4 regions of the Rahnella sp. GSA61A genome follow, and region 4 is predicted to be linked to each of the others. Evidence: predicted binding sites of a transcription regulator. Region 4 holds the regulator's gene; each other region holds the start of a gene.
What was found. The regulator CRP, encoded in region 4, controls carbon source genes, mostly activating them, when cyclic AMP is high. The targets are predictions, from matches to a motif close to ATGTGANNNNNNTCACAT.

Region 1 (7,886 bases), on a different contig from region 4:
GCGAGTGCGGCCAGCTGACCGCCGTTGAGCCCCATCTGATGGGTTACCGGCAATACCAGCCCGACAGTGGTCAGGCAGGCCACGGTGGCTGAACCCTGAATAACCCGCACGACCGCTGACAGTGCAAAACAGGCCACGGCAATCGGTAAGCCGGTGCCGATCATCGCGTCACCAATGGCCGGGCCGACGCCGGAATCCACCAGAATTTGTTTGAATACGCCACCCGCACCGGTCATCAGCAGGATGATCCCGGCGGGCTGAACGGCGGCTGAGCAGATGGCCAGCGTCTGTTCGTTGGTCATGCCGCGTGGTTTTGCCAGCCCGTAAATGACAATCAGGCAGGCAATCAGAATGGCGGTAAACGGATGGCCGATAAACTCCAGCCAGTCGTGCAATGGCGTACCCGCCGTGACAAAGCGTGCGCCGATGGTTTTCATTCCCACCAACACCAGCGGACACAAAATCAGCGCCAGACTGAAACCGAATGACGGCAGGTTATCTTTGTTAAGCGTCGGGGCATTTTCTTCAACAGGCATCGGCCAGCTGACATGACGGCTGATAAAATTGCCGTACAGCGGACCGGCGATCAGCATGCCGGCAATCGCGGCCACCAGACCGATGGCGATCATCCAGCCAAAATCGGCATTCATCTGCGACGCCAGCAGCATCGGGACCGGTCCCGGAAGCAGGAAACACGCCGCTGCCGCGACACCGGCAAATAACGGGATCGCCAGCCTGACGATGTTGCCGTCAGTACGGCGCGCCACCGCGAACACGATGCCAATCAGCAGCACAATCGCCACATCGAAAAACAGCGGCAAGGCGCAAACCAGCCCGGCAATCCCGAGAGCATAATGGGCTTTGTTTTTGCCAAAACGATTCAGTAAATGGGCCGCAATTTGGTCAAGTGCGCCGACTTCATGCAGGATCTTGCCGAACATCGCCCCCAGCGCCACCACAATCGCCAGAAAACCCAGCGTGCTGCCCATGCCTTTCTGCATGGTGTCGGCAATGGTATTGACCGGCATGCCGGAGAAAATCCCGGCGGCAATCGACACCAGCATCAGCGCGACGAACGCGTGCATACGCACTTTCATCACCAGAAAAAGCAGCAGCAACACGGAGCCCGCTGCAGTACCGACTAAAGTCACTGTATTCACGCGCAATGCTCCTGTTGCTGAAAACTACGGATGTGTTGCAGGGTCTCTGCAATCACCGCATCAAGCGGCTGATGAATGCCGATGGTGATCACGTCACTTTCTTCAGCGCCAGGTTGTTCGAGTGCTGCAAACTGTGAGATCAGCATCTGCGATTTAAAAAAGTGCCCTTTGCGTGCGGCCATGCGTTCTTCGATGACCGGGAATTCACCCTGTAAATAGATGAAAGACAGGTTGGCGTTACCTGCGCGCAGACGATCGCGGTAACGTTTTTTCAATGCCGAGCAGATGATGACCGACACATTATTGGTTCGCTGCATGGCAAACGCGGCATCATTGAGGGCGGCCAGCCACGGCGCGCGGTCGTCATCATTGAGGGCGTCACCGGCGGCCATTTTCAGGATATTACTGCGGGGATGTAAGAAATCGCCGTCAAGAAAACCGGCTGAAAGCTGGTGTGCCACGGCGTTGGCGACGGCTGATTTTCCGCTGCCTGATACGCCCATAAACACATAAATTCGGTTCTGATCATTGTTCACGGTTGCGCTCCTCGACTGGTTAAAAAACGCGAAAGACGGGTCAGTGGTTTTATTCGTTATGTCCACACTGTTCATGTTTATTCGCAATGTTACCGGTAACATGTTATCGGTAACATTATCAGAGGCTTTTTCACCCGTGACAATCTGCCCGTGCAGGGGAAAAGCATAAATGTGATCTGCTTCAAAGTTAATTATTAGCAATGAAACATATTTCGGACGGGGGTTAACAGATGGATAACATGCGCAGGCGAAACGAAAAGTATGTGATTGCTATTACTGTGTACAAAACCTCCGGCACAAAAGACTAAAAACCGCACCGGTTGCTTAATTTTTTCTTCCCTCCTTGTAATTATTGACTTCCTTGTCTATTACTAAATGGCAGTGATAACTCACTCTTTTAAACAGTGAGTTATTGATTAACAGGGTTTCACTAAATAAACAGCTTTCTATTACTTTCCTTCAATTTACTGGGCAATTTAAAATCTGAGGATTACATGAAAATATCTAAAGCTCTGCTGGCAGTGGCTGTGATGGGCTGTGTCTCTTTCAGCACTTATTCTGCTGAATTAATGAAGAAAATAGATTTTGAAAAAGTGGCTTCTGAGTATACCAAAGTCGGCTCTGTGACCACCTCAAATAAAACCTCGCAGTCCGGCGCCATTGAAGATCTTTCTAAGAAAGCCGATAAAAAAGGCGGCGATGTATTTGTATTAACCTCCGGTAATACCAACAATAAAATTCACGGTACTGCTGACGTTTATAAGAAAAAATAAGTATTTTGTTTTCTGCACAATAAGCAATAAAAAGAAGCCTGCAAATTTGCGGGCTTTTTAATGGACGATTATGCTGCTGTCGGCTCCGCTGATGCTGGTTATTATCGGGCTGGGATCGTTTGCCGTGCGCGAAAACCATTCGCTGACAATTTTAAAGGAAGGCAATATTCCGCCGGTGCCCTGCACCCTGATTGCGCTGGTGAACGGCGAGTCATAAAAAAATCCACGCTTTCACGTGGATTGAGTTTTGCGGGAAACCGGATGTCAGAAAGGCCTGATTATCGCCAAAATACCAATGAGGATCACACCGACAATAATCACCGCGCTGGCGTTGCGCACCAGCGCGAAATCTTTCACCTGCTGACCGGTGGCGCGACGACGTAAATCGCCGGAAAGCAGCCCGTGCAGCGCGGAGAGAACCAGCACCACCACCATTTTTATCAGCAGCCAGGCATGGGGGAATTTGCCATAACTGACGATCATCACGATGCCCGCCACCCACAACAGGATCATCGCCGGGCTGGTGACACTGCGCGTCCATTTGCGCACGGTTTCCAGTAACAACGTCTGTCCTGCACTTTCCGCAGTACCGGATGTCCGCGAACAGGCCATCGATACCAGCGCCATCGCCAGCATGCCGCCAATCCACAATACGCCCGCAATCACGTGCAAGGCATTGAGCCATTCATGAAGCATTTTTATCCCTCCGGAAGTTAACAATAATTCTGCCTGCCGCAGATGACCTCAACCTGCTGTCTCTCCACAACTTTTAGCGGATTATGGCGGTTTCCCACACGAAAGGCACGGTTAAGTCGTCACTTTTTCTTATTCTCAGCCGGTGTTTACATTGAGTAGGTAGACTGGTATACCTACAGGCAAGATGAACAACACGAGTAAAAAAAATGTCCACCACAGACTCCTCTCCTGAAAGCGCCCGCGACCGGCTTCTCGGTGCCGCCCGGGTTCTGTTTTATAACAACGGCATTGCTGCGACCGGGATTGACGCAATCATCAAACGTGCCGGTGTCGCCAAAAAAAGCCTCTACAACAATTTCGAATCCAAGGCTGAACTGGTCGCGACGTACATTGAAATACGTCATGACGAATGGCTGGAGCTGTACGCCCGGCGTGTTGAAAAAGCTAAAACACCGAAAGAAAAAGTGCTCGCCGTGTTTCAGGCGTATGACGATCACGCTGAATTTGCCTATGAGCACGGCTTTCGTGGCTGCGGGTTACTGAATGCCGCCGCCGAACTGCCCGCCGGAGCGCCCGGCAGGCACGCCGTGCGCGGGCATAAAGAACATGTTGAAGCTATCGTGACTGCGCATCTTCTCGAACTGTTCCCCACTGACGAGGCCAAAGCCCGCCTGATGGCGCGGCATTTTTCATTTTTACTGGAAGGCGCGATTTCGCGTGCAGGTCTGGAAGGCAACGGTCAATGTGTCCGTCAGGCGATGGACATGGCGGCCTCAATGATGGAGGTGCCATGACGATAACGCCTCGTGAACGCATGACGGGCGTACTCGCCGTGGTATTTGCTTCCGTTCTGTGGGGGTCGACCGGCACGGCGGCGACATTTGCGCCCGACGTCAGCCCGCTGGCGATCGGCGCAGTGGCCATGGGGCTGGGCGGATTGTTGCAGGCGCTGATTTCCGCCAGAAGGATAGTCACCAGCCGGGTAACTCTGGTGAACAACGCACGCATGTTATTTACCGGCGCACTGGCGGTCGCAGTTTATCCGCTGGCGTTTTACGCCTCGATGCACCTGGCGGGCGTCACGGTCGGTACCGTGATTTCCCTCGGTTCTGCGCCGCTGTTATCCGCACTGATTGAATATTATCTCGACGGACAACGTCTCACCCGCCGCTGGATGACCGGCGCCGCCATTGGCGTGGCGGGCATGGTGTTACTTTGCGTCGGTGAAAGTGGCAGTCACTCCACCGCCGGTCAGGGCGACCACGCGATAGCCGGTGTGGTACTCGGGCTGATTGCCGGGCTGACCTACGCGCTTTATGCCTGGGCGGCGCGTCATTTAATGCAGCGCGGCGTCCCTTCCCGCGCGGCAATGGGCGCCACGTTCGGGCTGGGCGGTTTACTGCTGATGCCGGTGCTGTGGATGACCGGCGCGCCCCTTCTGGCGTCATGGAATAACGCCGCGGTCGGCGCGTACATGGCGCTTATCCCGATGTTTGTCGGTTATGTCTGTTTCGGTTATGCCCTGGCACGCATTCCGGCCAGCATGGCCACCACCATCACCCTGCTGGAACCGGCGGTCGCCGCCGTGCTGGCGGTGGTGATTGTGGGCGAACGCCTGCCGCCGCTGGGCTGGACAGGTATCGGGCTGGTGGTTGCCTGTCTGATTTTTATCACCGTGCCGCTGAAAAGACGCGCAACCTTACCGGTTTCTGCCTGAAAAAATGGCTCCCGCAGGAGCCATTTTTGTCTTCATTGCTGCGACAGATTACACCGCCGCAGGCGCGGTCAGGGAAGCCATATCAATCACAAAACGATAGCGCACATCGGCTTTTTCCATACGCTCAAACGCTTCGTTAATTTCATCCATGCGGATCATTTCACAATCCGGCAGAATGTTTTTCTCAGCACAGAAATCGAGCATTTCCTGCGTTTCACGGATGCCGCCGATTGGCGAACCGGCCACGCGACGACGGCCTAACAACAGCGGTACGGTGTTGAATTCTTCCATCGGCCCGACCTGCCCGACCAGCACCAGCGTACCGTCCACATCCAGCAACGGCAGGTACGGCGTGACGTCATGTTTGACCGGCACGGTATCGATGATTAAATCAAAATGATCGTGTGCCTGCGCCATCGCGTCGCTGTCGGCGCTGACCAGCAGACGGCTTGCACCTAATTCCAGCGCATCGGCTTCTTTGGCATTTGAACGGCTCACCACCGTAACATCTGCACCCAGACCGACCGCCAGTTTGACCGCCATATGGCCCAGACCGCCCAGACCAATCACGCCCACACGGCTGCCCGGCCCGACGTTCCAGGTTTTCAGCGGCGACCAGGTGGTGATACCGGCGCACAGCAGCGGCGCGGCTTTGGAGAGATCTAACCCTTCCGGCATACGCAGACAAAACTCCTCGCGCACCACTAAATGCTTGGAGTATCCGCCCTGCGTCGGCTCTTTGGTGAAACGATCATAACCGGCGTAAGTCCCGGTGTTACCTTCGCGGCACAACTGTTCTTCACCTTTTTTACACTGATCGCATTCCTGACAACTGTCTACCATGCAACCGACGGCAACATGATCGCCTGGTTTGTAGCGAGTGACGCCTTTACCAATGCTGGTGACACGTCCGACGATTTCATGGCCGGGAACAATCGGATAATAGCTCCAGCCCCAGTCATTTCTTGCGGTATGTAAATCGGAATGGCAAACGCCGCAATACAGAATTTCCATTGCGACATCGTTATCACGCAGGCCGCGGCGTTCAAACGTAAACGGCGCCAGCGGTTTTTTAGGATCGTAAGCAGCAAATCCAACAGTTTTCATCAGTAAACTCCTGAGTCGTTAATGACCCGTTAACTATAGAATTTACCGCCGAAGTCACAAGCCACAGTCCTCCTGAATCCTTGCCTGATCCTGTTCAGTTTATTTCTTAAAGCTGCCGAACATTTTGTAGCGTCCGCCCGGATACAACAGCCGGGCGCAGGTCACCACTTTTTCATGATGCCAGGTGCGGCGCAGGGTTTGCAGGCACGGCTCGGTCTGATGAATATTCAGCAGGCGCTGTTCGTCGTGACTGGCCATCACCGCTTCAATGGTATGTTCGCCCGCCGTCAGCGGTGCCAGTTGGGTCAGATAGGCGAAAGGCGTGGTTTTAGTGAAATCCTGGTGTAAATACAAGGGGGCGATGTCCGGATTCACCAGCCGGTCTTCCAGTTGCACCGGAATGTCATTTTCGTAATGCACAATCACCGAATGAAACAACACCACGCCGGGCAGCAGCATAAATTTCATCGCCATGCTGTCACCGGCACTTTGCTTACCCAGTTGCAACACGCGGGAGGTATGAAAGTGCCCGCGGCTCTTAATTTCGTCAGAAATGTTATTCACTTCCAGCATCGGCGTGAACGCTTTCATTTCATTGACAAAGGTGCCGACGCCCTGCAAACGCAGCAGATAGCCCTCCGTGGTTAACTCGCGCAGTGCCCGGTTTATGGTCATCCGGCTGAACCCCAGCTCGGCGACCAGTTCACTTTCTGACGGCACGCGCTGATGCGGTTGCCAGTGTCCGTGCAGGATCTGATTAATGATCCCCTGTTTCACCTGCTTATACAGCGGAGAAGGCTCGTCTCCGGCATCCGCAATGACTTCTGATAGCGTTCTGTTTGATGACATCATTCCTGCCTTGTATGTCGCACGGAGCACGGCGGCTGGCGTATTTTACCGGACGTTATTTGCCGGTAAACGCCGCCTGTTCTTTCGCCGCCAGTGCACGCATGCCTTCGCTGCGGTCGTCACTGGCCGCAATCAGGGCCGACAACGAACGTTCATAACTGATGCCCGCCGTTAAGCCCATATCGAAACTCGCCAGCACGGCTTTTTTGGCCATCTTAACGGCGAGCGGTGCGGCACGGGAAATATTCTGCGCAATCTTTAACGCCTGTTCCGTTAACGTTTCCGGCGTGGTGACACGACTGATCAGTCCGGCGGCCAGCGCTTCTGTGGCGGTGATTTTTCGCCCGGCGAGGATGATTTCCATCGCCAGTGATTTCCCCACCGATTTAACCAGCCGCTGCGTGCCACCCGCGCCGGGGATAATCCCGATGTGCGTTTCCGGCAGCCCAATAATGGCCGTGTCATCAGCAATCACGATATCGCACAGCAACGCCAGTTCCAGCCCGCCACCCAGTGCATAACCGGATAACGCCGCGACAACCGGCGTTTCAATGGCGGCAATCTGATCCCACTTTTCACTGAAACCGCTGGTGTAAAGGGCTATCGCTGAGGCGGTGGCCAGCGTGCCGGTATCGGCACCCGCAGCAAACGCACGCGCGGAGCCGGAAATCACCATCGCGCGGATCTGTTTATCACCGTCCAGTTCGCGCATTTTCTCCAGCAATTGCGTCAGCATTTCTGCACTCAGCGCATTAAGTTTTTCCGGCCGGTTAAGAATGATATGCGCCACGCCCTGATGACGTTCACAGCGGATAAGTTCGCTCATGGTTTTTGCATCCCGCTGATGGCAAGGATTGTGGCGTTTCGGTGCGCGAGACCTTCTTCAATAGCCTGCGCCGTCCACGGATAAAACCCGGCGCCGGTTTTGGTGCCCAGATTGCCCTGCTCAATTTGCGCCAGCAACCACGGCGGCAGCTCCTCGTCGCGCGATAAGGCTGGCAGTAATATCGCGGCGACATTTTTCACCGTGTCCAGTCCGGCAAAATCC
Region 2 (7,886 bases), on a different contig from region 4:
CCGGACATCGAAATCGCCAGCCCCAACCCTTTCATGTTGATGAAAGAACTGAAGTTTGGCACGAAAATGGTACAGGCGATAAACAGCACGGCGAACACCACTAACATGCCGTAACTGTCCCAGATACGCATCAGACCCTGGCCGCCGCGTGAGGCTGCTGAAGGTTGATCCGGTTTGGCTGAATTGGTTGTCATACTCGACATAATATTTTTGCTCCTCAGTCAGGCAGCGTCATGGGCAGAATCAAGAACTGGCGTGCGCAACATAGCGAGCCCCAGCGCTTTTTCTTCGGTGGCGTCGTCATGCAACAGTTCGCCGGAGATTGCGCCTTCGCGCATCACCACCACCCTGTCGGCCAGACCCAGCACTTCCGGTAAATCACTGGACGCAAACAGCACCGCAATGCCTTGTTTTGCCAGTGAATAAATCACATTATAAATTTCATGCTTGGCGCCAACGTCGATACCCCGCGTTGGTTCATCCAGCAAAATGACTTTCATTTCTTCCGACAACCAGCGGCCCAGAATGGCTTTTTGCTGATTACCCCCTGAAAGGTTCATGATCAGTTGCTGGTCGCTGGGGGTTTTGATATTCAGCGCATCGATATGTTTACGCGCATTTTTCGCTTCCCAGGCGTTGTTGATCAGGCACCCTGCTTTCACCGTTTTGCGACGGGCGCTGATGTTGATGTTGTCGCGCACCGAGTGCACAGGAATAATGCCGTCAGCTTTGCGGTCTTCCGGGCACAACATGATGCCCTGGCGGATCGCATCTGCCGGTTTACGAATATTCAGCGCTACACCGTCCAGCCGGACGGTACCGCCGGTAATACGCGTACCACCAAATAATCCTTTCATCAGCTCACTGCGCCCTGCACCCACCAGCCCGAACAGGCCGACGATTTCGCCCTGACGTACCGTCAGGCTGACCGGCGTTCTCACGCCCGGTGCTTTCACCTCATCCAGTTCAAGGCGAATTTTGCCGTGCGGACGTGGCGCGTAACCGTAAATGTCATCGAGATTACGGCCAACCATCGCCTGCACCAGCTTGCTGTTATCCACCTGCGTCATGTCGTCAAAGGTGCGAACGTAACGTCCGTCTTTGAAAACGGTGACGGCGTCACTTAATGCAAAGATCTCTTCCATACGATGTGAGACATATAAAATCACACGCCCTTCCGCCCGTAACTCACGGATAACACGGAACAATTGTTCAATTTCGCGTGCAGAAAGCGAACTGGTAGGTTCATCGAATGCAATAATTTTGGCATTCCGCGCCAGCGCCTTGGCAATTTCCACCATCTGCCACTGGCCGATGGAGAGATATTTCAGCGGTGTATCGGGGTCGATATCCAGCCCGAGATGTTCAAGCTGAAGTTTGGCTTCGTAACGCAGCAATTTACGGTTTACAAAACCGTGTTTGCTCGGCAACTGCCCGAGATAAATGTTCTCTGCTACCGTCATTTCCGGCACCAGATGGAGTTCCTGATAAATGATCGCCACACCGGCATCGAGCGCATCCGTGGTATGGCTGAACGCGACCGGCTGGCCTTTGATATGAATATTGCCCTGGGAAGGCTGATAGTTCCCGCTGAGGATCTTCAGCAGGGTGGATTTCCCCGCTCCGTTTTCGCCCATCAGCGCATGAATTTGTCCGGCGTAACAATTGAATGAAATACCGTCCAGCGCTTTCACGCCCGGAAAAGTTTTGCCAATGTCATGGAATTCCAGATACGGCCTGGCCGCATCAAACTCCGTCAGTGACGGTGTCAGCAAAGGCGTCTTATTATCGAAAGATTGCTGAGTCATAGTGGCTACCTGGAAGTTGAGTAAGTATGGATGCACGCCACTGCAAAGCAGAAAACAGTTCAAACTATTTAAAACTGTCGTCCGTTCTGCAGCAGCGTCTCTCCCCTTCATACTTCAAGTCGCAGATGCGTTGGCTACGCTTACTCACCCGAATCACTTACTTATGTAAGCTCATCGGGACTCGCTCACTTGCCGCCTTCCTGCAACTCGAATTATTTAGGGGTATTGCTTGTTTCAACCACATCTGAAGATCACATAAGACCTTTCTTCTTCAGCTCTTCTTTGAAGTTGTCGCGGGTAATCAGGACAACATCCGTCACTTCGGTAAATTTCGGTGGTTCAACGCCTTTGGTAACCCATTCATTCAGCATCTGGATACTTTTGTAACCGTGGATATCCGGGCTAGGTAACAGGGAACCGTAGAAGCCAGTCTGGGCGCTTTTTGACAACTCATTCACTGCATCCACACCGTTGATGCCGATGCCGATCACGTTAGCCGCTTTAAAGCCCTGACCTTCGGTTGCACGCACGCCACCCAATACGGTGTTGTCGTTCATGCCGATGATCAGCCAGTTTTTCACTTCAGGATGTTGCACCAGCAGGGAGTTACCGGCATCCAGTGCGCCCGGGATGTCGTTAGATTTAGTCGGGACTTTGTAGATTTGTTTTTCCGGGAAACCGGCAGCTTTCAGTGCCTCCATTGAACCGGAGGTGCGGCGGCGCGCCGTATCGAGTTCATCGGCAGTAATGGCCATCACGCCGGTATCAGCGACTTTCCAGCCACGTTTTTGCATTTCTTTGTACAGTTCCTGCCCCTGACGTTCGCCGATTTTGGTCGCGGCCATCATGACTAATGGCACTTCTTCCATTGGCTTGCCTTTGGCATTCACAAACTGGTCATCCACCTGGATCACTTTCATGTCATAGCTGCGCGCTTTCGCCATGATGGCAGGGCCGAGACGCGGATCCGGCGTACAGATGACAAAACCTTTCGCGCCGTTGGCCGCCAGGCTGTCGATTGCATTCAACGTTTTTTCACCATCCGGCACGGCGATTTTAATGACGTCGAAGTGGAGATCCTTACCGGCTTTATCTGCGAACCGCCATTCAGTCTGGAACCACGGCTCTTCCGGTTGTTTAACCAGGAAGCCCAGCTTCGGATTCTCGGCTGCCATAGCTGAATGTGACATAAGGGCAGCTAACCCGACCGCCGCTAATGCCTTAGTGAATTTATGCATGATGTTCTCCGACTTTTATTGTTGTTTTTCACAATCACAGTCTTAAATCTGGTGGTTTGCCGCAATCGTGAAAACGTTATCAGTAGCGTAAAGAAACAAAGTGAAAGTGCGGCGAAGTCCAGTTTATAGAGGATTTGCGTCACACTCTCTTGTAAGACGGGTTAAGTTTTAGCGGTAATTTTGCAGCGGAATGTAGAGCGCTATCACACGGCGGGAAAACAGCAGGTTTGTGCATAGATATAGCGATTTTAGCCAAACGCTAACATTTGACCAACCTCACAGAAACATCATTGGGAGCAGATTTGTGCATACTTCCAGCTAACGCCTCCTCACTCACTTTTTTGCATCCTCCTACTGTTAGAGCAATTCGATTCGCCGCCGTAATGACTACGGCAAACCTGAAGGAGTGAGAAAGAATGACGCAAGGTGCGATTGCTCTTGGTCTTGATTTTGGCAGCGATTCCGTCCGTGCCCTGGCTGTGGATTGTCAGACCGGTGCCGAGATGGAAACCGATGTGGTTTATTATCCGCGCTGGAATGAAGGTCGCTATTGTGATGCGGCAATAAATCAGTTCCGCCATCACCCGCTCGACTATATAGAGGCAATGGAACAGGCGATTAAAAACGTAGTGCAACGGCTGGGCAGCGAGCGGGCTGCGCGCGTGGTGGGTATCGGCGTCGATTCCACCGGCTCAACCCCGGCCCCTGTCGATGAGGAAGGCAACATTCTGGCGCTGAAAGCGGAATTTGCCGAAAACCCGAATGCCATGTTTGTGCTCTGGAAAGATCACACGGCAATAGAAGAAGCGGAAGAGATCAACCGTCTGTGTCGCAGCGGCGATTTCCCCGACTATTCCCGCTATATCGGCGGCGTTTATTCCTCAGAATGGTTCTGGGCGAAAATCCTGCACGTTTCCCGTGCTGATGCTGCGGTTAAACAAGCAGCCGCGTCATGGGTTGAATTGTGCGACTGGGTGCCCGCCCTGCTTTCCGGCACCACCGCGCCGGATAAAGTGGTGCGCGGACGTTGCAGCGCCGGACACAAAATGCTCTGGCATCCGTCATGGGGCGGCCTGCCACCAAAAGCGTTCTTTGCCGCCCTCGATCCGCTGCTGGTTGAACATCTGCCCTATCCGCTGTTTACCGACACCGTCACCGCCGAACAGGCTGTTGGCACACTGACACCTGAATGGGCAGAACGTCTTGGCTTACCCGCCAGTGTGGTGCTTTCGGGCGGCGCATTCGACTGCCATATGGGGGCAGTCGGCGCGGGCGCACAGCCTTATACGCTGGTCAAAGTGATCGGCACCTCTACCTGCGACATCCTGATCGCCGATAAAGAACGCGTAAACGACCGTGCTATCGCCGGGATCTGCGGACAGGTGGAAGGCAGCGTCGTGCCGGACATGATCGGGATGGAAGCCGGACAATCCGCTTTCGGCGACATGTACGCCTGGTTCAGCCGTCTGCTGAGCTGGCCGCTGATTCAGGCCGCCAAAGCCCATCCGGAAATGGCACCGCAACTGACCAGCCTGCAAAAAAATCTGCTGACCGATCTCACTGTGGCCTGGGCCGCTCATCCGAAACTGGATCATCTGCCGCTGGTGCTCGACTGGTTTAACGGCCGCCGTACACCGTTTGCCAACCAGCGCCTGAAAGGTGTCATTACCGATATCAATCTGGGCACAGAAGCACCTGAACTGTTCGGCGGCTTTATCGCAGCGACCGCTTTTGGCGCGCGCGCCATCATGGAATGTTTCGAACAGCAGGATATTCCGGTGGAAAACGTGCTGACGCTCGGGGGCATCGCGCGTAAATCGCCGGTCATCATGCAGGTTTGCGCCGATGTGATGAACCGTCCGTTGCAAATTGTCGCTTCCGATCAGTGCTGCGCCCTGGGTGCCGCGATTTTCGCCGCCGTCGCTGCCGGGGAGTTCAAAGATGTTCCTGCCGCACAGGAAAAAATGGCCTGCAGCATCGAACGTACGCTGACGCCGGATCCGCAGCGCGTCGCGCAATATCAGCGCCTGTACGAACGTTATCAGCAATGGTGTGCCACGACTGAACCGCTGTTTGCAGCGAAACCGGCGCATTAACCCGTATTTCATCTATCCGATATTCAGGAGTAATAAATGGACGCGTTTAAACATCTCGAAGTGTGGTTCGCCATTGGCAGTCAGCATCTGTACGGTCCGCAGGCATTACGTCAGGTAAAAGAGAACGCCGAGAAGGTGGTCAGTAGCCTGAACAGCGAAGCCGGTTTGCCGATAAAACTGGTGCTCAAACCGCTGGTGACCACGCCGGACGAAATCACCGCATTGTGCCGTGAAGCCAACTATGACAACGCCTGCGTGGGCATCATCACCTGGCTGCATACCTTCTCGCCGGCCAAAATGTGGATTGCCGGGCTGAGCATCCTGCATAAGCCGCTGATGCAGTTCCATACGCAATTCAATGCTGAAATCCCATGGGAAACCATGGACATGGACTTCATGAACCTGAACCAGACCGCGCACGGTGGCCGTGAATTCGGCTTCATCGGTGCCCGTATGCGTCAGCAACACACCGTGGTAGCCGGTCACTGGCAGGACGGTGAATCTCACCGCCGTATCGCCCAGTGGATGCGCGTTGCTGCCGCCAAAAACGAAAGCCAGCACCTGAAAGTGGCACGTTTTGGCGATAATATGCGTGAAGTTGCTGTCACCGAAGGCGATAAAGTTGCCGCTCAAATCCAGTTCGGCTACAGCATCAGTGCCTACGGAATTGGTGATTTGGTCAGCGTAATCAACGAAGTCAGCAAAGGCGACATCGATACGCTGGTGGAAGAATATGAAGCCACCTATCGCCTGACGGATGCGGTAAAAATTAACGGCGAACGTCGTGAAAACCTGCTGGATGCTGCCAAAATTGAACTTGGTATGACCCGTTTCCTCGAACAAGGTAAATTCGGGGCATTCACGACCAACTTTGAAGATCTGCACGGCATGAAACAACTGCCCGGGCTGGCAGTCCAGCGTCTGATGCAGAAAGGCTACGGCTTTGGTGGCGAAGGTGACTGGAAAACGTCTGCCCTGCTGCGCATCATGAAAGTCATGGCCAGCGGTCTGAAAGGCGGCACTTCTTTCATGGAGGATTACACCTACCACTTCAAACCAGGCAGTGATCTGGTTGTGGGCTCGCACATGCTGGAAGTGTGTCCGTCGATTGCCAAAGAAGAGAAGCCGCTGCTCGATGCGCAATATCTCGGCATAGGCGGTAAAGCGGATCCGGCGCGTCTGATTTTCTCCACACCGGCAGGTCCGGCGGTCAATGCCAGCGTCATCGACATGGGCGACCGCTTCCGTCTGCTGGTCAATCTGGTGGATACCATCGAACAGCCACACCCGCTGCCAAAACTGCCGGTTGCGCGCGCTATCTGGAAAGCCCAGCCATCACTAGCAACAGCGGCAGAAGCGTGGATCCTCGGCGGCGGCGCGCACCATACCGTGTTCTCTCAGGCACTGGATATTGACGCGCTGCGGTTGTATGCAGAATTTTCCGGGATTGAATTGCTGGTGATCGATAACGACACGACGTTGCCGGACTTCAAGAATCAGATCCGGTGGAATGAAGTTTATTACAAACTTTGCAGTCGCTGATTTGTTTGCTCCTCCCACTTCAAAGAGCAGTTTTTTCTTTGCTCCTCCCCCTGCGAAGGGGGAGGCCGGGAGGGGGTTTTAAAGCCAAACACGCTGTCAAAGTACACTTCAAGTCTTTGATTTTTCCTTAATACCCCACCCCAACCCTCCCCTTCGCAGGGGAGGGAGTCGCCCCAGCCAGTCTTCACATTTCTTAAGCATCCCCGACAAGAACGAACAGAAACTGTCATCCGTCCGTCACATTCCCCCTTTACCCTCACCTGCACTAATAAGTCCCAAAGAGGATAGTACCAACCATGATCATTCCAGCTACAGCCAGCGGGAATGCGCCTTCGCGCATGTCTTCTCCCCCCGCGATCTCTGTCCATCAGGTGTCCCATTTCTTTGGGAGCAACCCGGTACTCAATCACGTCAATTTATCCGTGCCGGAAGGCACGATCCTCGCCCTGCTTGGCCCTTCCGGCTGCGGAAAAAGTACTCTGCTGAAAATGCTGGCGGGATTACTCCATCCTGCGTCAGGACAAATCAGCTTTGATGGTGTCACTGTCGCCAGCGGGAAAATCAGTCTGCCACCGGAAAAACGCAATCTCGGCATGGCCTTTCAGGATTATGCCCTGTGGCCGCACATGACCGTGCGCCAGAACGTCGCGTTTCCGTTGCAGATGCGCGGCATCCGCGGTGCGATACAGCAGGAGAAAGTGATGGCGGCGCTGGAGCGCGTCGGACTGGCGGATTTTGTCTCCCGCCGCCCTGCCGAACTTTCCGGCGGTCAGCAACAGCGTGTGGCCCTCGCCCGCGCCATTGTGGCTGAGCCACGCATTTTGCTGTTCGACGAGCCGCTGTCGAATCTTGACCGCGACCTGCGGGAAAGCCTGTGCGAGGAAATGGCAACATTGTTGCGCCAGCTCGGCACCACGGCGGTGTATGTCACCCACGATCAGCACGAGGCTCACGCACTCGCTCACCGCATTGCGCGCATGGACAAAGGCGCGATCGCCAGCATTGACCAGATTGACCCTTCCGTTGTTTCACCTTTTGTTGCTTAACCTTTGATGGAATGAAAATGATGACCCGCACACACAACAAAACCTCCAAAACGTTTTCCCGTACCAAAACAGGCGTAATGACAGCAATGACTCTTTCTCTCGCAATGGCGGCAGGCAACGCTCAGGCACTGACGCTCTACACCGCCGGGCCGGGCT
Region 3 (7,886 bases), on a different contig from region 4:
AGCCATCGCATCGTTACTGGCGAAAACCGCATGCGGCGGTTCGGGCAGCGCCAGCAACTGCTGCATTGCGGCTAATCCGCCTTCAAATTCAAAATCACTACACACCTCATAACCAGGTAAAATCTTCAAACCGGCTTTTTCCATGGCCTGACGATATCCACTCAGCCGTTCCTGTGCGGTGGTTTTATCCAACGGGCCGGTAATGCAGGCGATGCGATGATATCCCTGACGGATTAAAAACTCCGTCGCCATTTCGCCGCCCAGCAACGCGTTATCCTGAATAATATCTATCGCGCCATCAAACGGTGACCAGTCCATCATCACAATCGGCAGTGACGGATAACGGCTGATAACGTCTTTCGAGGGTCGGTGGTTTTCGGTGCACATGATCAGCAGTCCGTCGACCCGCTTTTGCAACAGCGTTTCCAGGCTGCGGTTCATGCGTTCGGCGTCATTATCGGTATTACATAAAATGAGGCTGTAGCCGCGTTCATAACAACTACGCTCCACCCCACGCACCACTTCCGAATAGAACGGGTTACTGCTGGCGGTCAGTAACATGCCGAGGGTGCGTGTCTGGTTCAGCTTAAGGCTGCGGGCCAAGGCGGAAGGCGCGTAATTGAGTTGTTCAACGGCAGCATTCACTTTCTCAGCGATGGATTCACTGACAAAACGATTCTTGTTGATCACATGGGAAACGGTAGAGGTTGAAACGCCCGCGAGGCGGGCGACATCTTTCATGGTGGCCAATCAGGCCTCCTGTTGTGCGAGGAAATCGTCTATTTCTTTGCGCCACGGGACGGAAGGTTGTGCGCCAGGACGCGTCACGGCAATCGCTGCTGCGGCGTGTGCGAATCGTACTGCGCTGTCCATCGGTTTGCCTTCCAGCAGGGCTGTGACTAACGCGCCGTTAAAGGTATCACCTGCTGCTATCGTATCGACAGCTTTTACACGGAACCCCGCCACTAACTTTCCTTCTCCGTTCTGGCTGAGCCAGACGCCTTTACTGCCCAGCGTAATGATGACAGTCGTGATGCCTTTGTCATGTAAAGCGTTTGCGGCGCGAGCGGCATCTTCATTACTGTCGACTTTAATTCCCGTCAGCTTTTCAGCTTCAGTTTCGTTCGGGGTGATTATATCCACCCGTGCCAGCAATTCATCGGGCAATTCACAGGCCGGAGCCGGATTAAGGATCACCTGCGTACCGTTGTCTTTAGCGATCTTCGATGCTGCGATCACCGTTTCAAGCGGAGATTCAAGTTGCATTAATAAAGCAGAAGCACCAATGACCTGCTGTTTATAGCGATCAAGATATTCAGGCGTGACGGCTTTATTTGCCCCCGCATCTATGCCAATAACATTCTCACCTTCCGCATTCACGAAAATCAGCGCTACGCCAGTGGTGGTGTCTTTAATGGCTTCGATGGGGTGCGTATCAATATGGTCACTGGCCAGCTGTTTGCGAACTCGCTCGCCAATATCGTCATCTCCCACACAGGCAATAAAAGAAATATCAGCGCCACTGCGACCGGCTGCAACAGCCTGATTCGCCCCTTTACCGCCAAAGGCTACGGTGTATTGCTTACCGATAACCGTTTCGCCCGGTTTCGGGAAGTGGTTGATATTCAGAATGTGGTCAGCGTTGATACTGCCGAGTACCACCAGTTTGCCGGTTTTCATGTGGAGATCCCTGAGTCAAATAGCGCCTCCATCAGGAGGCGCAGTTACAGCATCGATAAAAAGAGTATTACGGCTGAGCAACCAGTTTCAAATCAACAGGGATAACAGCCGGCACTTTCTCGCCTTTGAGTACTTTATCTGCAGTCTGAACGCCGATCACACCGATTTGTTCAGGACGCTGTGCCACAGTCGCGCCCATTTTGCCGCTGTTAACGGCTTTGATACCGTCGTCGGTGCCATCAAAGCCAACGACCAGCACATCCGTTTTACCGGCAGTCTGCAGGGCGCGCAATGCACCGAGCGCCATTTCGTCATTCTGAGCGAACACGGCCTGCACGTCCTGATGCGCAGTCAGCAGATTCTGCATGACATTCAGGCCCTTGGTGCGGTCGAAGTCAGCAGGCTGGCTGGCGAGGATCTGGAAATGGTGTTTTTCAGCGGCCTGAGCGAAACCTTTACCGCGTTCACGGGCAACAGACGTCCCGGCGATACCTTCGAGTTCAATGACTTTAGCGTTTTCGCCCAGTTTTTTGGCGATGTAATCACCGGCCATTTTCCCCCCGAAGGCGTTATCAGACGCAACGTGGCTGGCGACAACACCCTTAGTAGCCTGACGGTCAAGAGTGATCACCGGGATTTTCGCCTGGTTTGCCATCGCAACGGCATTGCCTACCGCATCAGAATCCGTCGGGTTGATCAGCATCAGCTTGGTGCCACGAACCGTCAGGTCCTGTACGTTTGCCAGCTCTTTCGCCGGGTTGTTCTGAGAATCAAGAACCACCAGGTTATAACCCAGTTTGTCCGCTTCTTTTTGCGCGCCGTCTTTCATGGAGACGAAGAACGGATTGTTCAGCGTGGAAACGACCAGCGCAATGGTGTCTTTCGCCAGAACGTTAGCACTGAAAGAAGCGGTGATCGCTGCGGCGGAAACCCAGACAGCCAGTTTTTTCATATTCATGGTCATAAGTCCTGTAGGAGAGTTTATTTGTTGCTTTTGTTATCCACCAGAACCGCCAGCAGGATGACAACTGCTTTTACGATCATCTGGTAGTAGGAAGAAACACCTAATAAGTTCAAACCGTTATTCAGGAAGCCAAGGATCAATGCACCGATCAGCGTTCCAACAATGCGTCCTTTACCCCCGGACAGGCTGGTTCCCCCTAATACCACTGCGGCAATCGCATCCAGCTCATAACCCGTACCTGCGTTGGGCTGCGCAGAAGATAAGCGCGCCACTTCGATGATACTGGCCAGAGCGGCTAACAAACCACACAGGGAGTAGACGATAATTTTGACTTTATCGACGCTGATACCTGACAGACGCGTAGCGGATTCGTTACCGCCCAGCGCGTAGATATAACGCCCCAGCCGGGTGTGATGCAGCATGTACCATGCCGCAATAAACACCACAGCCATCAGCCAGACAGGTGTCGGGATACCCAGCGGGCGACCGATACCAAACCAGCCAAAAACATCAGCGACATCATTAAAGCCGGTACTGATCGGGCTGCCGTTGGTGTACACCATCGTAATACCACGCAGCAGCAACATCATGACCAGCGTAGCGATAAACGCCTGGACTTTCCCTTTGGCCACAATCATTCCGGTGACGCCACCCACAGCCGCACCTAACGCCAGCGCGGCGCCAACGGCAACAAACGCATTCACTTCCAGCCCGACAATCGAGGCGGCAACGGCGCCGGTCAGCGCCAGCAAAGAGCCGACGGATAAATCGATCCCGGACGTCAGGATCACCAGTGTCATGCCGACGGCCATAATGGCGTTAACGGACGTTTGCTGAAGGATGTTAAACAGGTTATTGACCGTAAAGAAATTCGGGCTCATGGAAGAGACCACGGCAATCAACACCAGCAGCGCAATCAGAGACTTTTGCTCCAACAACCACTCTTTACTGATCCAGCGCTTTTTGGCTGGCAATGTCTGAGAACTCATATCTGATTACTCCTGCGTCACGCCGTATTGCTTGCCGACAGCGGCAGCCATCAACACTTCCTGCGTAGCCTGTTCTATCGGGAATTCACCGCTTAAATGGCCTTCATGCATCACCAAAACCCGGTCACTCATACCGATCACTTCCGGCATTTCTGAGGAAACCAAAATGATACTCAGCCCTTCGCGCTTGAACTGGTTTATAAGCTGGTAAATCTCTTTCTTGGCACCAACGTCAACGCCGCGCGTCGGTTCATCGAGGATCAGGACTTTCGGCCGCGTCATTAATCCACGGGCAATTGCCACTTTTTGCTGATTACCGCCGGAAAGCAGGCCGATGGTCTGCATCATCGACGGCGTTTTGATATTGAAGAGGCGGATGAAATCGCCGACAGCCTGCTGTTCTTCCGCATGTTTAAGACGTCCGCCAGCGTGGCTGAAATAACGCAGCGCCGTCAGCGACATGTTTTCTTTCACTGACATGCCCAGAACTAAGCCATCGCGCTTGCGGTCTTCAGAGATATAAACAATGCCGTTTGCCAGCCCGTCCTGCGGTGAGTGTGTCACCACTTCGCGGCCATCGAGCGCCACATAACCACTTTTACGCGGTAAGGCTCCGTAGAGAATTTTCATCAGTTCGGTACGGCCTGCGCCCATCAGACCGGAAATCCCCAGAATTTCGCCGCTGTACAGATCAAAGCTGACGTTATCCACGCCCGGCCCGCTGACATCGCGTACCTGCAAACGCAGCGCACCGCGTTCATGATTAATGCGCGGGTATTGCTCTTCGAGGCGACGGCCCACCATCATTTCAATCAGCGTGTCTTCTTCAAGCGAACTGACCGGCCGCTCTGCAATAAACTGCCCGTCACGGAACACCGTCACGTCGTCGCAGATTTCGAAAATTTCTTTCATGCGGTGGGAGATATACACCACACCGCAACCGGCGGCTTTCAGTTCCCGGATCACGTTAAATAAAGAAGCGGTTTCGGTATCGGTCAGGGCATCCGTCGGTTCATCCATAATGATGACTTTGGATTCAAAGCTCAGCACTTTGGCAATTTCGACCATCTGCTGGTCGCCGATGGATAAATCGCCTACCAGCCGGTCGCTTTTGTAACGCAGATTCAGGCGCGCCAGCAGTTTATCGGCCTCGGCATACATCTTTTTCCAGTTGATGCGGCCAAAACCGTTCACAAACTCACGGCCCAGGAAGATATTTTCAGCAATCGTCAGTTGGGGGATCAGGTTTAATTCCTGATGAATGATACCAATCCCGGCTTCCTGAGAGGCTTTAGGGCCACTGAAAACCGCTTCCTTGCCAAGAAAATGCACTGAGCCGGCATCTTTCTGATAGATGCCGGTCAGCACTTTCATCATGGTGGACTTGCCCGCGCCGTTTTCTCCCACCAGCGCCATTACACGTCCCGGATAGACGCTGAGCGCCGCGCCGGAAAGTGCTTTTACGCCGGGAAAGGCTTTATCAATGCCTGTCAGTTGCAGCAAAGGTTGCATAAAGGCCTCAGAAGGTTACGCCAGCACACAGAATAACGTTCGCATAAGGCGAACATTCCCCGCTGCGGATCACAGCCCGACTTTTTTCGCTTTGTGCTTTGAATGACTCATGACTGACGTAATCCAAAGCAATGGTGTTTCCCTGGTGTTGTTCGAGTTGTGTCAATTGGGCGAGCAACGCTTCATGGAGTTGAGGATTTTTAGTGAGGATTTCCTCGGCGAGGATAGCCCGCTCAACCTGCATCTCATGTGTCACTACCTCTAAGACTTGTAAAAAGGTGGGAACTCCCTGGGTCAGGGCCAGATCGATGCGTTGGCAAGCTGCTGGCACCGGAAGTCCGGCATCGCCAATAACCAGCTGATCGGTGTGACCTAACCGGGCAATAACATGTGAGATTTCGGCATTTAACAGCGGTGACTTCTTCATTGTGAACTCCTACAGCGAAACGTTTCGCTCACCGATGAGTTTATAAAGATCCCCGGCCATCGCAACGGAGTTATGATGGAATTGTGATCAGCGTCGAAACGTTTCGCTGAATAATTAAGAAACCGCAGGGAAATTTGAGTTAGTCGTTTCAGAAAGGAGAAAGAGAAAATAAAACAGGGCACCCGAAGGTGCCCTGCGAGCAGTAGAAATGAGGATCAGATTTCTACCTGCGTACCGAGTTCGATTACGCGGTTCGGCGGAATTTCAAACTGATCTGGCGCGCGTAAGGCGTTGCGGCTGAGCGCCATAAAGAGTTTGCCACGGAAGTAGAGATACCAGGGGCGCTTGGTCAGGATCAGTGATTCGTGCGACATAAAGAATGACGTTTCCATCATCCGGCACGGCAATCCTTCCAGACCGCAACGGTGGAACACTTCCTCCACGTTCGGCGTTTCTTTAAATCCGTAGCTGGCGACCACACGCCAGAACGTCGGCGAAAGCTGTTCGATGGTGACGCGCCGGACGTTATGTACATAAGGCGCATCTTCGGTGCGTAACGTCAGCAGTACCACACGCTCATGCAACACTTTGTTGTGTTTGAGATTGTGCAGCAACGCAAACGGAATGACGTTGATGGCGCGCGACATATACACAGCCGTACCCGGAACACGCACCGGCGGGGATTTCTCCAGAGAGGCGATCATCGCTTCCAGGGAATTCCCATGCTCGTTCATGCGGCGCATAAGGCGGAAGCGCTCGCTTTTCCAGGTCGTCATAACGATAAACATGCACAAACCCAGCGTCAGCGGCAACCAACCGCCGGAGAACAGTTTAGTAGCGTTCGCCGCGAACAGCGGGATATCCATAAACAGCAGACCGATCAGCAAAAGCCCGACCAGGAAAGGTTTCCAGTGCCAGTTTTTGAGTGCCACCGTACAGGAAAGAATACTGGTCAGCACCATCGTACCGGTCACTGCGATACCGTATGCCGCTGCCAGATTGCTCGAATGCTCGAAGCTGGCGATAACGATAACCACCGCAAAGTACAGCAACCAGTTAATGGCCGGGATGTAAATCTGGCCTGCTTCCATTTCTGAAGTGTGGATGATGCGCATTGGCGGTAGATAGCCTAAACGCACAGCCTGACGCGTCAGGGAGAACACACCGGAGATAACAGCCTGAGACGCGATAATGGTGGCCAGCGTTGCCAGCACCAGTAACGGGATCAAAGCCCAGTCAGGCGCCAGCAGGAAGAACGGGTTTTTAATCGACTCCGGATCTTTGAGCAGCAATGCGCCCTGACCGAAGTAGTTCAGCACCAGAGAAGGCAGCACCACTGTGAACCAGGCCAGACGGATCGGGAATTTCCCGAAGTGGCCCATATCCGCATACAGCGCTTCCACGCCGGTAATCGACAGAACGACCGCGCCAAGTGCCAGGAAGGAAAACGACTTATGCTCGATAAAGAAGTTAACCGCCCACATCGGGTTCATGGCGCGAAGTACTTCAGGGTTCTGCATGATGCTGTTCACGCCGAGAACAGCCAGCGTCAGGAACCACAACAACATCACCGGCGCAAACAGTTTGCCCACGATGCCAGTGCCGTGTTTCTGAATAATAAAAAGCAGCGTCAGGACAGTAATAGATAAGGGGACGATATAAGGATCAAGTGAAGGTGCTGCGATTTCCAGACCTTCCATCGCGGAAAGAACAGAAATAGCCGGAGTGATCACCACTTCACCATAGAAGAAACTTCCGCCGATCAGGCCGAGAATGACCAAAACGGCAGTGGTGCGTGCCGAGGTGTTTCTGCCCGCCAGAGACATCAGCGTCAGAATACCGCCTTCGCCTGCGTTGTCCGCCCGCATCACGTAAGTGAGGTACTTGAGCGAAACAATGAGGATTAACATCCAGAAAATCAGAGAGAGAAAACCAAAAACGACGCTGGGTTCAACGTTGAAACCATAGTGACCAGAAAAACACTCTCTTAAGGTGTAGAGAGGACTGGTACCAATGTCGCCATAGACCACACCAATGGCGGCCAGGGTTACTGCTGGGAGTGACCGTTTATGTTCAGTGCTCATATTTCGTTTCTTTTTTGCTCGAACATCCGTAAGCGATGAGTGCGCTCGATCTTATGATGCCCACTAAAAGGCGCACAGTATGCACGAATAAATTGGATTGCCTACCCTTAAATGTGCAGCTAAACCGGCGTTCATATGAACGGGGTCACATTTCTGATAATAGAAAATTTTTAGTAATCAACAAGCTATAACGACAAAAATAAACGTGGCATATCGCTATTAGCCAGTAC
Region 4 (7,886 bases):
CGTCGTAAAGTTCTTCAACCCCGCCTGCATCATCAGGCTCATCAGCGCCTCGTCATCCAGCGAATACAGCAACGCTTTCCCGGCACCGGAGGCATGCAGTGGCAGACGGCTGCCAAGCGGCGCGCACATCCGCACCATCGACTGGCATTCCCGCTGGCCGATCAGTACCGCTTCGAAACCGTTGCGGATCGCCAGATTGGCCGTTTCGCCCGACAACAACATCAGGCGCTGCATATAAGGCGCGGCGACTGACAATACATCCCGGTTATGGATATAAGACGATCCGACCGTAAACGCCTGTAAGCCAATGTGCCACCAGCTCAGTTGCGCATCCTGATAAACAAAATCGGCCTCTTCCAGCACTTTCAGCAGTCGAAAGGTGGTGGAAAGGGGCAGCGACAAATTCTCTGCAATGTTGCTGACAGAAGAACTGCCGCCGGACTGCGCCAGATAATTCAACACCGCAATGCCGCGTTCTAAGGCCTGAGCGCCCTTTTGCGAACCAGAACCAGGCTGGCTAGGACGCCCCCGTTTTTTTACTTCGGCCATCTCACATTTCTCCAGCATCAGGCGCTGAGCGCCCGCGTTTCGCTTGTTTTCAGATGCTTGTATCTTATGCAAGATGCTTTATAGCGTCACGACTTTAATCCCGCCGCAACGGGTAAAATAAGCTGATAGCCCTGAGGTAACTGACTGATATCACAGTTGTCTGCGCCGCCACGATCGACGGTGAGAAAATTCGTCACCGTCTCAAACGCAAACAGCGGATGGTGCCAGACATTCCGGTGATAATTCACGCCCTGCAGGCCGTTGGTGATAAAGGCTTTCAGCGTGGAGATGTCCGGCGTCTCGCCCCCTGCCGCAACAATCACGATAAAGCGCTCGCCCTGCATCGGCACAAACGCCTGTGAACCGAGCGGGTGTTTTTCGAGTTGCGTCACCACAATGGGCAACGGTGCTGGCTGGGCGCGGTTGATGCTGACCAGCGGGCGATCCTGCCCGAGGATTTCCACGTTGGTCAGATCGTGGTACCGCTCAACCTTGCCGTCGTTGATATGAAAAAAATCGCGACCTGTCGTCTCAATCACATCGCCGTAAGCCGCGAAGGCCGCCTGGGTCAGCGGGTAAACCGGAAGTTCCATGGCATTCATCCCTGCATTTAAAATAAAACCGGTGAGATAAGCCCGCCAGATTGGCGGATTTATCCTCAATGCAATTACTGTAGAAACTTTTTCCAACTTGCTCAATCGAAATATGGAAAAAGATTCCATAAAATTGATGAAGTCCACAATTCTCATCCGGTTAAATCTATAAAATCTTTTTCATTCAATGCATTAACATTACTTCGGGTGACCTATGCTGGATGAGGAGTCGATTAAAACCTTTATGCACGTCGCACAAACAGGCAGCTTTTCCCGCGCGGCAGAGATGCTGCATAAAACGCCCGCGACCATCAGCTATCGAATTAAGATGCTGGAAGACAGTGCCGGGACGTTATTGCTCAACCGCACGACCCGTACGGTGTCGCTGACGCCCGCCGGACAGCATCTGCTTGAACGATGTCGCCAGTGGCTAACCTGGCTGGAGGGTGTACCGGCAGAACTGCAGCAGATTAACGACGGCATTGAGCGCCAGCTGAATGTGGTGGTGAACAATCTGATGTACTGCCCTGAAACTCTGGCGGCGTTATTAAGCTGTCTGACGCAGCGCTACCCGTTCACGCAGTTCACTTTCACACGACAGATTTACATGGGGGTATGGGATACGCTGCTGTACGAAGATTTTCAGCTGGCGATTGGCGTCACCGGCACCGAATCTCTTTCTAACGCCGTGAATCTGCTGCCGCTGGGTGAAGTGGACTGGATTTTTGTTCATGCGCCCTTTCATCCGCTGCAGCACATCACTGGCATGCTGGAAGAAGCGGTGTTGCGTCAGTACATTGCCATCAATGTGGAAGACACCTCGCGCCATCTGAACAAGCGGGTAGCCTGGTTGCTGACCGGGCAACGGCAGATCATCGTGGCAGATGTGGCGACTAAACTGGCCTGTCACCTGAAGGGAATGGGTATCGGTTTTCTGCCGCGCCATCTGTGCCAGCCATATCTCGACAGCGGCGAGCTGATCGCCCGACAAATCCGCTATCCGCGCGCCCCTTCCCCGCTCAGTCTGGCGTGGAAAAAGGAGTACACAGGCAAGGCGCTGCATGACATTGTTTCTCTGTTCCACCAGAAGGACCCGCTGATCCAACCGTTGCTGGCGGGTTTAGAATAGTGATGCCCTCTTTGGCTTCGCGAATAAATATGGTAACAATAGGCTTAATTATGCGCAGCCTTGACGCCAGAACTTCGACCACAGAAAAGACCGCGTCTCGCCTGCCTGCATCACCTTTATGGAGAACAGCGCATTATGTCAGCCAAACATCCTGTTATTGCCGTGACCGGTTCGAGCGGTGCAGGCACCACGACCACCAGCGTGGCATTTCGTAAAATATTTCAGCAGCTTGGTTTGCGTGCGGCGGAACTGGAAGGCGACAGTTTTCATCATTTCACCCGTCCTGAAATGGATGCGGCAATACGCAAGGCGCGCGATCTGGGACGTCATATCAGCTACTTCGGGCCGGAAGCCAATGACTTTGGTTTGCTGGAAAAAAGCTTTATCGAATACGGTAAAACAGGCACTGGTCGTTCACGTAAGTATCTGCATACTTATGACGAAGCCGTTCCCTACAATCAGGTGCCGGGTACCTTTACGCCGTGGCAGGCGTTGCCGGAACCGACGGATATTTTGTTTTACGAAGGGTTACACGGTGGCGTGGTGGCGGACAAAATTGACGTTGCCGCGCAGGTCGACCTGCTGGTCGGCGTAGTGCCTATCGTCAACCTCGAATGGATCCAGAAACTGGTGCGCGATACCGGCGAGCGCGGGCATTCCCGTGAAGCGGTGATGGATTCCGTCGTGCGTTCGATGGATGACTATATCAATTACATTACGCCGCAGTTTTCCCGCACACACATCAATTTCCAGCGGGTACCCACCATCGACACCTCGAACCCGTTTGCCGCCAAAGCCATTCCGTCACTGGATGAAAGCTTTGTGGTGATTCATTTTCAGGGACTGGATGACATCGATTTCCCGTATCTGCTGGCCATGCTGCAAGGGTCGTTTATCTCGCACATCAAAACACTGGTGGTGCCGGGCGGCAAAATGGGGCTGGCGATGGAGCTGATCATGGCGCCGCTGGTGCAGCGCCTGATGGAAGGCAAGAAGATCGAGTAAACTTTATTCGGCTGCAATCACTTCAAAGCTGTGGGTGATTGTGGCCGCTTTCCCCAGCATCAGAGACACAGAACAGTATTTTTCGGCAGACAGGCTGACTGCGCGTTCAACAATCTTATCGGTCAGATCCTTACCGGTGACGATAAAATGCAGATTGATGTGAGTGAACAGACGCGGCGCTTCTTCGCGGCGTTGTGAGGTCAGCTTCACTTCACAATCACGCACGTCATTACGACCTTTTTGCAAAATTGACACCACGTCGATTGCACTACACCCCCCTGCGGACATCAGTAACATTTCCATCGGGCTTGGGGCTTTATCACCCGCGTTTCCATCCATTGAAATCTGATGACCCGATGCAGACTCACCTAAAAATGTCAGTCCTTCAACCCATTTGACACGTGCATGCATGAACTATTCTCCCGGTGAATAAACTTGTCGAAATCTGCTCTCAGAGTACCCTTTCACCTAAAATCTGGCAACGTAACCCGATCGCCATCATGCTGAAGCGAGACAACAGAAGACAGCATCTCAAACCTGTGCTACAAACAAAGCCGAAACATACTTTCCAGTAAATTGCGGTGACGGTTTTTGCGGTTTAAGTACAGAACCCACGGTGATGACAGCAATAAACAGGCTGTTGCACTCCGACATCCGCTTGCAGCATTTCTGGAGAGTTATATGCTGAAAGGGCGCTTTGGATTTGAAGTGCCGTACAGGGAACTCTGAGCCCTGTGATTTTGGGCAGCGATAACAACAGAGGATAATAGCAAATGGTTCTCGGCAAGCCACAAACAGACCCGACTCTTGAATGGTTCCTGTCTCACTGTCATATACATAAGTATCCTTCTAAAAGTACGCTGATTCACCAGGGTGAAAAAGCCGAAACGCTTTACTACATCGTGAAAGGGTCAGTTGCTGTCCTGATTAAAGATGAAGAAGGCAAGGAAATGATACTGTCCTACCTTAACCAAGGTGACTTCATCGGTGAGCTGGGACTCTTCGAAGAAGGTCAGGAACGCAGTGCCTGGGTACGTGCTAAAACTGCCTGTGAAGTGGCTGAAATTTCGTATAAAAAATTCCGCCAGCTGATTCAGGTTAACCCGGATATTCTGATGCGTCTCTCCGCGCAGATGGCCAACCGTCTGCAAGTGACGTCAGAGAAAGTCGGCAACCTTGCCTTCCTTGACGTTACCGGTCGTATCGCTCAAACCTTGCTCAATCTGGCTAAACAGCCTGATGCAATGACCCATCCGGACGGGATGCAAATCAAGATTACCCGCCAGGAAATTGGCCAAATCGTCGGTTGTTCACGTGAAACAGTCGGACGCATTCTCAAAATGCTGGAAGATCAAAGCCTGATCTCCGCACACGGTAAAACGATTGTCGTTTACGGCACACGTTAATCCCTCAAAAATTGGCGCGGCAAAACACTGTCGCGCCTTTTTTATGGGCTAAGCTTTACCCATGACGCTATGGCGAAGACTGTTTTACCATCCTGAAGTGAACTACGCGCTGCGCCAGACGCTGGTGTTGTGCTTACCTGTTGGCATTTGCTGGCTGTTTGGCAATTTGCAAATGGGCCTGCTGTTTTCCCTCTGCCCGGCCTGTTGTAACATCGCCGGTCTGGATACCCCGCATAAACGCTTTTTCAAACGCCTGCTCGTCGGCGGTTCACTCTTTGCCGTGAGCAGCCTTCTGCTGCAACTGATGCTCGAAAGCTGGCATATACCGCTGCCGCTGATCATGCTGTCGCTGGCGTTACTGCTCGGCGTCACCGGTGAAATCAGCCCGCTGCATGCGCGCCTGTTGCCCGGTGCGCTGGTGGCGACTATCTTCACGCTGAGTATGGTGGGCGTGCGCCCGATGTGGCAGGCCCCGGTGTTGTTCGCCGCTGGCACAGCCTGGTACGGATTGTTTAACTGGGCGTGGTTTCGTATTTCGGAAGAACAGCCGATGCGCGAAACGCTCAGCCAGCTCTATCTGCAACTCGCGGATTATTTCGAAGCCAAGTACAGCCTGCTGACGCAACACACCGATCCCGAAACCGCGTTACCCCCACTGCTAGCCCGCCAGCAGCAGGTTATCGACCTGATTGCCCTGCTTTATCAGCAATTACACATGTTGCCCCAGCACGGACATCATCATCACCATAAGCGGCTATTTCAGCGTTTTCAGGTGGCGCTCGATTTGCAGGAGCACATTACAGTGAGCCTGCATCAGCCGGAAGAAGTGCAGAAACTGGTGGAGGAAAGCCATGCCGAAGCGGTTATCCGCCGAAATGCACAGGTGATTTCCACCCGTCTTCGGGTGATTGCCGACGATATTCTTTATCACCGTTTATCCGGGCGCTTTACGATGGCCAATGAGCTGACCGCGCTGGAGAAAATCGCCGCGCGCAACCCGGACAATCCGGTAGGTCAGTTTTGTTATTACCATTTCAGCCGCATTGCCCGTCTGTTACGCACACAGCGGCCGTTGTACAAACGTGACCTGATGAACACCCAGCCGCGTTTGCCCTTCTGGCCCGCGCTGAAAAGCTATCTTTCCTTCAAATCCGTGGCACTGCGTAATGCCGCACGTTTGGGCATTATTCTGGCGATTGGCAGCAGTCTGGGTCTGTTCTTCAATTTGCCCAAACCCTACTGGATCTTGCTGACTATCATGTTGGTCAGCCAGAACGGTTATAACGCCACGCGGGTGAGGATCCAGCACCGTGCACTCGGTACGCTGGCCGGATTGCTGATTGCCTCAGGCTTGCTCAAACTGGAACTGCCGGAAGGCACCACGCTGCTGTGCATGCTGCTGATCACCCTGTTGTCCTATACCGTTCTGCGCAAAAACTACGGACTGGCGATGGTCGGCATGACGGTGACTGCAGTGTATACCCTGCAATTGCTGGCGATGAACGGCGTGCATTTTCTGGTACCACGACTGGTCGATACCCTGATCGGCTGCGCGCTGGCCTTTGGTGGCACTATCTGGTTGTGGCCGCAATGGCAAAGCGGTTTGCTGCGCCAGAATGCACACCAGGCGCTGGAAATCTATCAGGACGCTATCCGCCTGCTGCTCGAGGAAAGCCCCGACACCGCCAAACTGGCGTACACCCGTATGCAGGTCAATCAGGCGCACAATAAGCTGTTCACTTCGCTAAATCAGGCGATGCAGGAGCCGGGTTTTAACTCACATTATCTGGCGGATATGCGTTTGTGGGTGACGCACAGTCAGTTTGTGGTTGAGCATATCAACGCGATGACGATCCTCGCCCGCGAGCATTACATGCTGCCGGAAAAACTGGCGACGGAGTATTTACAGACCTGCGAAATCGCGCTGCAAAGCTGTCAACAACGACTGCTCTACGACGGGCCGGGCAGCGAGAACAACCTGTTTAATGCGCCGGAACTTCACCCGGATATGCCACTGACCGAAATGGAACGCCATCTGCGGCGCGTAATTTCACATCTCAGCGTGATGCATACCATCTCGTCACTGGCGTGGAAGCAGAGGCCGCATCATGGGATCTGGCTGACGCGGCGGGCGTGAAGGGGGAGACCCCTTTCAAATCCCCTTTTTACTGGCTTGCAGTCAGACTGCTTTTTGAAATTGAGAAAATTTCGGTTTCTCAAGTACGGATGCCGTGTACTGGCGTTCTTTTAAACGGATTGAGAAAGTTTCGGTTTTTCAATTGCCGTGTTCGCTTAACTCACCGAGCCGAAACCGACCAAAGAGGGCTAAGACGAGCCCTCTTTGGAATCTCCACGTCTTAAACTGCGCGCTTCGCTCGTAGGCTATGTTCCAGCAACCACAGCGACAGGCTGGAAATCTTGCCGCGTTGCGGTTCCTTCTCTCGGTCTTCGAGCCACTGGTCTCGAAGCCGCTCCGTTCAGCAAGATTTCTGATTCGCCCGCAGGATTCTAAATTCAAAAGCAGAAGGGTTTTATCTTTTAGAAATGTCGATTGGCGTGCTCAAAAATGGCACCGAATGAACGGTTCGAGACCTATGGCTCGAAGCCTGAAATTCGGGAATCGCGCAGCGATGACATTTTGCGCCACACACTAATGCGCCAGAACATGTCCGCCGTGCCCGCGACAGCGCGCAGTGAAAAAGCGAAGGGAGATCCAAGAGGGAAAAAGCACTTTTCCCTCTTGGTCGGTTTCGGCGCGAGAGGCCATGTGATAAATGTTAGTGAGAAACCGAAATTGTCTCGATCAAGCGTTTAAAGACGGAGGCGTGGGGATCACCCCCCACAAACTTTCCCCACGGCTTTCTCAAACCTTTCCATCCCTTCTTCAATATCCGCGAAGTCGATAACAAGCGATGGCGCAAACCGCATCACGTTTGGTCCGGCGACCAGCATCATCAATCCGAATTCTGCCGCGGCGGCATGGAATTCTCCGGCGCGGTTTTTATACGCATCAGAAAGCTCGGCGCCGATCAGCAAACCCTGGCCGCGGAACTCGCTGAAGATGTGATATTTCTGGTTGATGGCCTCCAGCGCGCTGATGAATTTCTCGCGGCGCTCGTTGATCCCGGCCAGCACGTCTGGCGTATTGATGATATCCAGTGCAGCCTCAGCGACGGCGCAGGCCAGCGGGTTACCGCCGTAGGT

Region 1: gntK (gluconokinase) is a predicted target of CRP. The motif match lies at 1,866-1,883, and genes of this name have one in related genera.
Region 2: LC431_RS15845 (arabinose ABC transporter substrate-binding protein) is a predicted target of CRP. The motif match lies at 3,311-3,328, and genes of this name have one in related genera.
Region 3: rbsD (D-ribose pyranase) is a predicted target of CRP. The motif match lies at 5,654-5,671, and genes of this name have one in related genera.

Annotation. Positions count from the first base shown of each region.
Region 1 covers NZ_JAHXYO010000006.1:248,581-256,466, reverse strand. The annotation lists gene gntU (gluconate transporter) at 1-1,160, opposite strand, end outside; gene gntK (gluconokinase) at 1,157-1,696, opposite strand; gene yahO (DUF1471 family periplasmic protein YahO) at 2,191-2,469, shown strand; gene LC431_RS10775 (hypothetical protein) at 2,540-2,686, shown strand; gene LC431_RS10770 (CopD family protein) at 2,734-3,165, opposite strand; gene LC431_RS10765 (TetR/AcrR family transcriptional regulator) at 3,372-3,959, shown strand; gene LC431_RS10760 (DMT family transporter) at 3,956-4,882, shown strand; gene LC431_RS10755 (NAD(P)-dependent alcohol dehydrogenase) at 4,931-5,989, opposite strand; gene hutC (histidine utilization repressor) at 6,089-6,838, opposite strand; gene LC431_RS10745 (enoyl-CoA hydratase) at 6,894-7,664, opposite strand; gene LC431_RS10740 (3-hydroxyacyl-CoA dehydrogenase family protein) at 7,661-7,886, opposite strand, start outside.
Region 2 covers NZ_JAHXYO010000012.1:30,539-38,424, reverse strand. The annotation lists gene araH (L-arabinose ABC transporter permease AraH) at 1-203, opposite strand, end outside; gene araG (L-arabinose ABC transporter ATP-binding protein AraG) at 222-1,808, opposite strand; gene LC431_RS15845 (arabinose ABC transporter substrate-binding protein) at 2,060-3,046, opposite strand; gene LC431_RS15840 (ribulokinase) at 3,463-5,142, shown strand; gene araA (L-arabinose isomerase) at 5,179-6,684, shown strand; gene LC431_RS15830 (ABC transporter ATP-binding protein) at 6,981-7,730, shown strand; gene LC431_RS15825 (ABC transporter substrate-binding protein) at 7,808-7,886, shown strand, end outside.
Region 3 covers NZ_JAHXYO010000011.1:1,462-9,347, forward strand. The annotation lists gene rbsR (ribose operon transcriptional repressor RbsR) at 1-750, opposite strand, end outside; gene rbsK (ribokinase) at 751-1,680, opposite strand; gene rbsB (ribose ABC transporter substrate-binding protein RbsB) at 1,748-2,638, opposite strand; gene rbsC (ribose ABC transporter permease) at 2,662-3,633, opposite strand; gene rbsA (ribose ABC transporter ATP-binding protein RbsA) at 3,640-5,145, opposite strand; gene rbsD (D-ribose pyranase) at 5,153-5,572, opposite strand; gene kup (low affinity potassium transporter Kup) at 5,788-7,656, opposite strand.
Region 4 covers NZ_JAHXYO010000008.1:16,794-24,679, forward strand. The annotation lists gene allR (HTH-type transcriptional repressor AllR) at 1-549, opposite strand, end outside; gene LC431_RS12145 (ureidoglycolate lyase) at 636-1,142, opposite strand; gene allS (HTH-type transcriptional activator AllS) at 1,357-2,271, shown strand; gene LC431_RS12155 (phosphoribulokinase) at 2,407-3,276, shown strand; gene LC431_RS12160 (OsmC family protein) at 3,280-3,687, opposite strand; gene crp (cAMP-activated global transcriptional regulator CRP) at 4,050-4,682, shown strand; gene LC431_RS12170 (YccS/YhfK family putative transporter) at 4,744-6,819, shown strand; gene LC431_RS12175 (aspartate aminotransferase family protein) at 7,515-7,886, opposite strand, start outside.